2 regions of the Gordonia sp. J1A genome follow, and region 1 is predicted to be linked to the other one. Evidence: riboswitches for the same ligand, from Rfam matches in the RefSeq annotation. Region 1 holds a riboswitch; the other holds the start of a gene.

The links. A riboswitch is a leader RNA that binds a small molecule or an ion and turns the genes downstream of it on or off. The one in region 1 is predicted to bind S-adenosylmethionine.
Region 2: another riboswitch for S-adenosylmethionine. It lies ahead of ACZ5QD_RS11850 (aminotransferase class V-fold PLP-dependent enzyme); the one in region 1 lies ahead of ACZ5QD_RS01790 (bifunctional o-acetylhomoserine/o-acetylserine sulfhydrylase).

What each region holds. Positions count from the first base shown of each region.
Region 1 is NZ_AP041607.1:370,716-374,120, reverse strand. It holds gene ACZ5QD_RS01795 (NADP-dependent isocitrate dehydrogenase) at 1-1,086, opposite strand, end outside; SAM riboswitch class IV at 1,451-1,565, shown strand; gene ACZ5QD_RS01790 (bifunctional o-acetylhomoserine/o-acetylserine sulfhydrylase) at 1,632-2,942, shown strand; gene metX (homoserine O-acetyltransferase MetX) at 2,991-3,405, shown strand, end outside.
Region 2 is NZ_AP041607.1:2,532,327-2,535,731, forward strand. It holds gene ACZ5QD_RS11845 (MarR family winged helix-turn-helix transcriptional regulator) at 1-145, opposite strand, end outside; gene ACZ5QD_RS11850 (aminotransferase class V-fold PLP-dependent enzyme) at 298-1,533, opposite strand; SAM riboswitch class IV at 1,551-1,664, opposite strand; gene ACZ5QD_RS11855 (hypothetical protein) at 1,963-2,538, shown strand; gene ACZ5QD_RS11860 (isochorismate synthase) at 2,562-3,405, shown strand, end outside.

The DNA.
Region 1 (3,405 bases):
GACGTCCTCGAGCTTCTCCGCGAACTCGCGCACCTCGGGGGTGTTGTCGAGCTTGCCGCGGTGGTCCAGACCACGCGTCCAGGCGAAGATCGACGCGATCGGATTGGTCGACGTCGGCTTGCCCTGCTGGTGCTGCCGGTAGTGCCGGGTCACGGTACCGTGCGCGGCCTCGGCCTCGCAGGTCTGGCCGTCGGGTGTCATCAGAACCGAGGTCATCAGTCCGAGCGAGCCGTAGCCCTGGGCCACGGTGTCCGACTGGACGTCGCCGTCGTAGTTCTTGCACGCCCAGACGTAGCCGCCCTCCCACTTGAGCGACGAGGCGACCATGTCGTCGATCAGCCGGTGCTCGTAGTGCAGCCCCGCGGCATCGAACTCGGCCTTGAACTCACGCTCGAAGACGTCGGCGAAGATGTCCTTGAACGCGCCGTCGTAGGCCTTGAGGATGGTGTTCTTGGTGGACAGGTACACCGGATAGTTGCGCTGCAGTCCGTAGTTGAACGACGCCCGCGCGAAGTCCTCGATCGACTTGTTGAAGTTGTACATGCCCATCACGACGCCACCCGACTCGGGGATTCGGACGATCTCGTGCTCGATCGGCTCGCTTCCGTCGTCGGGCGTGTAGGTGATGGTGACCGTGCCCGCCGAGGGCACCTTGAAGTCGGTGGCGCGGTACTGGTCGCCGAAGGCGTGACGCCCGACGACCACCGGCTTGGTCCAGCCGGGTACCAGCCGAGGCACGTTCGAGATCAGGATCGGAGCCCGGAAGATGGTGCCGCCGAGGATGTTCCGAATGGTGCCGTTAGGCGATCGCCACATCTTCTTGAGACCGAATTCCTCGACGCGGGCCTCGTCGGGGGTGATGGTGGCGCACTTGACGCCGACACCGTGCTTCTGAATCGCGTGCGCGGCGTCCACCGTGACCTGATCGTCGGTCGCGTCGCGGTTCTCGATCCCGAGGTCGTAGTAATCCAGATCGATGTCGAGGTAGGGGTGGATCAGCTTCTCTTTGATGAACTGCCAGATGATTCGCGTCATCTCGTCGCCGTCGAGTTCGACGACGGTGCCCTCGACCTTGATCTTGCCCATATGGCTCTGTGCCCTCCTCAGCAGTAGACCGCCGGCCACTCGTCCTCAAACGTAATACGGACGGTCGTTCGGCGCGGCGGGCTCCAAACAGAACGCGCGTACTGTTTTAACCAGCATATCCCATGAGCAGCTCAGCGACCGAGCGATCGTGCAAGCACCGCCGCGCCTCCGCAGATCCGCGCCGAATGCCCTGTGCGGCAGCAGTTCTCCTTGAACACAGCGCCGACGCGCCGAGACCGACCGCTCGCACCGGTCGCCGCTTTTGCGCGGTCCTACCACATCGCCCACCGAGTCGACAGATTTACGACCAGGGGCGGTGAAGCCGTTTCAACAGCCGCATCGAGTTGATATATCCTCAGCAACAGGTCATGAGTGTCAGCGCACAGCCCCGGCTTGCTGACCGGCAACCCTCCATCCGCGGTGGGGTGCTCCGGGTGATGACCTGGCTGCGACGGAAGTCGCCGCAGCAAGCGCGGGTCCGAGGGTCGGACCCAACATACGAGGCCCGCCCCGGGCCGCCGACCGAAGAAAGAGAATGACGTCTCATGTCTGACGCCGCGAATTGGAGCTTCGAGACCACCCAGGTGCACGCCGGGCAGGTAGTCGACGCGACCGCCAAGACACGCGCACTGCCGATCTACCAGACCACGTCGTACGTGTTCGACAACACCGACCACGCGGCGAACCTGTTCGCGCTCGCCGAGCCGGGCAACATCTACACCCGGATCATGAATCCGACGCAGGACACCGTCGAGCAGCGCCTCGCGGCTCTCGGCGGCGGCGTCGCGGCCCTCTTGGTGGCCTCCGGCCAGGCCGCCACCACCTACGCGATTCAGAACATCGTCGAGGCCGGCGGACACGTCGTCTCCAGCCCCCGAATCTACGGCGGCACATACAATCTCTTCCACTACACGCTGCCGAAGTTCGGCATCGAGGTCTCGTTCGTCGACGATCCCGACGATCTCGAGTCGTGGAAGTCGGCGATCCGGCCCAACACCCGCGCACTGTTCGGTGAGACCATCGCGAACCCGCACAATCAGGTCCTCGACATCGCCGGAGTGGCGGACGTCGCACACGCGCACAGCCTCCCGCTGATCGTCGACAACACGGTCGCGACGCCGTATCTGCTGAATCCCATCGAGCACGGGGCCGACATCGTCGTGCACTCGGCCACCAAGTACATCGGCGGTCACGGCACCGCGATCGGCGGCGTCATCATCGACGGCGGCACCTTCGACTGGCGCGTCCAGCGCGACGGTGAAGACCTGTTCCCCGGCTTCACCACCCCGGACCCGAGTTACAACGGCGTCGTCTTCGCCGACCTGGGGGCTCCGGCCTACGCGCTCAAGGCGCGCACGCAATTGCTGCGCGACACGGGCGCGGCCATCTCCCCGTTCAACGCCTTCCTGCTGGCTCAGGGCATCGAGACGCTGAGCCTGCGCGTGGAGCGCCACGTCTCCAATGCACAGAAGGTGGCCGAGTTCTTGGAGGCCAACGACCAGGTCACCTCGGTCTCGTACGCCGGTCTCAAGTCGTCGCCGTACTACGAACGGGCGCAGAAGCTGCTGCCGAAGGGCGCCGGCGCGGTCATCGGATTCGAGATCGAGGGCGGCGTCGAGGCGGGCAAGGCCTTCGTGAACGCGCTGACCCTGCACAGCCATGTCGCCAACATCGGCGACGTCCGCTCGCTGGTGATCCACCCCGCGTCCACCACGCACAGCCAGCTCTCCCCGGAGGAGCAGCTGGCCGCCGGTGTGACGCCGGGTCTGGTCCGGCTCGCCGTGGGCATCGAGGGCATCGACGACATCCTCGCCGACCTCACCACCGGGTTCGCCGCGGCAGCGCGAGTCAAGTAGCCGTTGTCTCGTCCACTGCCGTTGTCTCGTCCACTGAAGGGAGGCCAGGTGTCGGTCAGTATCGACCCGGCCACGACGGTGAGCGACCCCGACTGGGCCACCCGTCCGGACGGAGCTCAGGTCAGCGTCTCGATCGGCGATCTGACTCTCGATTCGGGAGCCACGCTGGCCGACGTCACCGTCGCCTTCCAGAAGTGGGGCACGCCGACGGCGGCCCGGGACAACATCGTGTTGGCGCTGCACGCGCTCACCGGTAACTCGCACGTCGCCGGCCCGGCCGACGATCAGTTCTCGATGACCGGATGGTGGGACGGACTGATCGGGCCGGGCTGCGCGGTCGACACCGACGAATGGTGCGTGTTGGCGCCGAACGCGATCGGCGGCTGCTTCGGCTCCACCGGTCCCGGCTCCCTCGCTCCCGACGGCAGGCCGTGGGGGTCACGCTTCCCGCGGCTCACCGTTC
Region 2 (3,405 bases), 1.8 Mb from region 1:
AGAGCGCTCGGTACGCGGCGGTCTCGAGTGAGCCATTGCGTCCGTTCCAGATTCCGGTGTGCAGCGCCCGATCCCTGAGCCGCGTGTATCGGCTGAGGGCGACGAACATCTCGTCGAGCTGTTCGGGCGTCGCTTTCACTCTCATCCCTCTTCGTTGCAGTCTGCAATCAACTAATTGCGCTCTGCAAGTATGAGAGGTGCCGACTCCCGGCCGCAACTGAGAAATTTCGGCATAAATGGACGTACGTCCCGCGCCCGCGAACCCCACCGCGCCCGCTGTGAAAGCGGACGAGAAATCTACCGCCGCACCAGATCCGACAGCGCGGCCAGCAGACGATCGACATCGTCCGACGACGTCCCGAGACCGAAGCTGGCCCGGACCGCACCGTCGGGGTAGCCCAGCTTCCGCAGCAGCGGATGCGCGCAGAACTTGCCGTCGCGCACGCCGATCCCCCGCGTCACCGACAGATATTCGGCGACACTGCGCGGGGAATGGTTCTCCACGGTGAAGCCGGCGATGCCGACGCGGTCGGCCGCATCGTCGAAGACCCGCAGCGGATGCACGCCGGGCAGCAGCGCCAACCCCTCGTCGAGACGCTGCTGCAACCGGTGCTCGTGATAGCCGATCTCCTCGAAACCGATGTCCTGCAGGGCCTGCGCCGCCGCTGCGAGCGCCACCACCCCCAGCGTGTTGGGAGATCCGGCTTCGTGACGAGCGGCACCGGTGTGCCACGCGACTCCGCCGTCGAGGTCGACGTCGGCGGTGGCGCCGCCGCCGGCCAGGTACGGTTCCGCCGCATCGAGCCAGTCGCCGCGGCCCACCAGCACGCCCGCACCGAACGGCGCGTACAGCTTGTGGCCGGAGAAGACGAGGTAGTCGATGCCCCAGGACGCGATCGAGACGGCGCGGTGCGGGACCAGTTGCGCGGCGTCCACCAGAATGCGCGCGCCGTGCCGATGCGCCGCCGCGGCCAGCCGTCCGATCGGCAGCACCTCGCCGGTCACATTCGACGCACCGGTGATCGCGAGCAACGCGGCGGGCGCGGCAGCGAGTTCTGCTTCGAGCCGCCCCACCGTCTCTTCGACGGTGCGGGCCGCCGGCACCACGCGAGCACGGCCGGTCCGGGTCCAGGGCAGCAGGTTGGCGTGGTGCTCGATGTCGAGCACCACCACGTCGCCGGGGGTGACGTGCGCGGCGAGATTGACGGCGTCGGTGGTGTTGCGCGTGAACACCACCGTGTCGTCGCTTCGACCGCCGACGAACCGCCGGACGGTCTCCCGAGCCTGCTCGTATCGCGCTGTCGTGACCTGAGAGAGATGGCCCGCGCCCCGATGCACGCTCGCATACTCGGTCAACGCGCCGGAGAGCCGTTCCGCGACAGACACGAGAGCCGGGGCCGATGCCGCGTAGTCGAGGTTCGCGTAGACGGTCTCGCCCCCTGCGGTGGTCGGCACCGTGGTGTCGGCACCGACCACCGGCGCGAGGGGACGAATGGGTGCCGGGCACACGGCCCGGTCGAGGATTGCGGTCATGACACGACTCCAGTAGATCTCCGCACTTGCCGGACGTCGGTCGACGCCGGCCGGGTCGTCACCTGGAGCACCCCACCGCGGTGGAGGGTTGCCGACCGGCCAGCCAGGGCTTCGCACCGGTTCTCGTGACCCGCCGTCAAGGATGCCGGTACGCGTCATTCGCGGAAAGCATTAAAACCACGGCGGGTGTAATCACCGGCGGATCCGCAGTTAGCGTGGTTTCAACATCCCTGTTCAGAAAGGCCTCCCGTGGTTCATCCGTCCGACCCGCAGTATCCGAGCGGCGCTCCCGGCCGGCCCCTGCCACAACCGCCCCTGACACAACCGCCACAGCCGTCGCCGTACGGGCCGCCCCACCGGTACGGACCCGCGCAGCCGCCGTACGCACCGAACCCCTTCCCGCCCGGCCCGTGGCCGCAGCAGCCGCCGGTGAAGGGTCCGAAGCCGATGTTCTTCGGCATCGTGGCGGTGACCGCACTGGTGGTCGCCGGACTGACGACGCTGCTGATCCTCGCCCCCTGGGACTCCGACCGCGACACCGGTGCGGCGCCGGAGACCACGCGGACGTTCGCGCTCAAGGGCGGGACGTCCGTGGAGGTCCGGGTGCCCGCCGGCTGGACCGCCGTCACCGACACCAACGACGGCGCGCCCGTCGTGGTGCTGCGGGCCGCCGACGACGACCGGGTGCTGTCGCAGATGTCCGACGACCTCACCTCGCTCGGCGAATCCGGCTCGGGGACCCCGGTACACACGGTGGTGGTGTTCGCCGACAGTTGCTCCGGAACCGCCTCCGTCGGCGAGTGGAAGACCAAGAGCCGTGACGACTCCGCGAACGGCCACACCGAGCAGTGGCTGTACGCGACCTCGAGCGTCGACGGTCGCACCTGCGTCAACATGTCGGGTGCCGACGCGGGCGCCGACCCCGTCTCCGCCGGATCCGCGGGCCGCGACCTCCTCAAGCGGTTGATCAGGGAGAAGCGCATCACAGCGACGAAGTCCGTCTAGCCTCTCGCGGGTAACCTGGCCAGGTGCCTGCCGGTCTGTCGTTTCTGCTGTCGAACACCGATCTCAACGCCCGCGGATTCGGAGTGCGCGCCGCGTTCGGCTCCGTGGCGCAGGCGCGAGAGGCCCTCGCCGCCGGCACCGTCGACTTCGTCGGCGGCGCCCTCGGCTTCGACACCGGCGGTCCCGCATCACTGATCGCCCCCGAACGGGTCGACTTCTCCCCCGCAGCCACTCCCGCCACGGTCGACGGCTCGGTGGTCGCGGAGGTCTCGGTGACCCCGGACTCGGTGCACCGCGAGCGAGTCGTCCGCGCACTCGACGCCATCGCGTCGGGCGCCGCCGAGAAGGTGGTCGTGGCTCGCAGTCTGGACGCGTCGCTCACCCGGGCCGTCGAGCCGGTCGAACTGATCGGCCGATTCACGGCCACTGCCGGCGGGTCGACGGTGTTCGCCGCCGATCTGAGCGCGGCGCCGGGACACGACGGCAACTGGCTGATCGGCGCGAGTCCGGAACTCCTGCTCCGCAAACGCGGTTCCATCCTCCAATGCGTTCCCTATGCGGGATCGGCCCCGAAGTTCGACGCCGCAGGCCGTCCCGTTCCGAACGCCGCCGAGGAACTCAGCCGTTCGGCGAAGGACTTGCGCGAGCACGCGTACGTCGTCGACTATCTGCGCGACCTGCTCCAACCGCTGTGCAGCCGTATCGCCATCCCCGACCGGCCGCAGACCATCTCCACCAACCACGTCTGGCATCTGGCGACGCCGATCACCGGAGAGCTGGCCGATCCGACGATCACGGCGCTGGAACTGGCGGCGCTGCTCTCCCCCACACCCGCCGTCTGCGGGACACCGACCGAAGCCGCGGCGC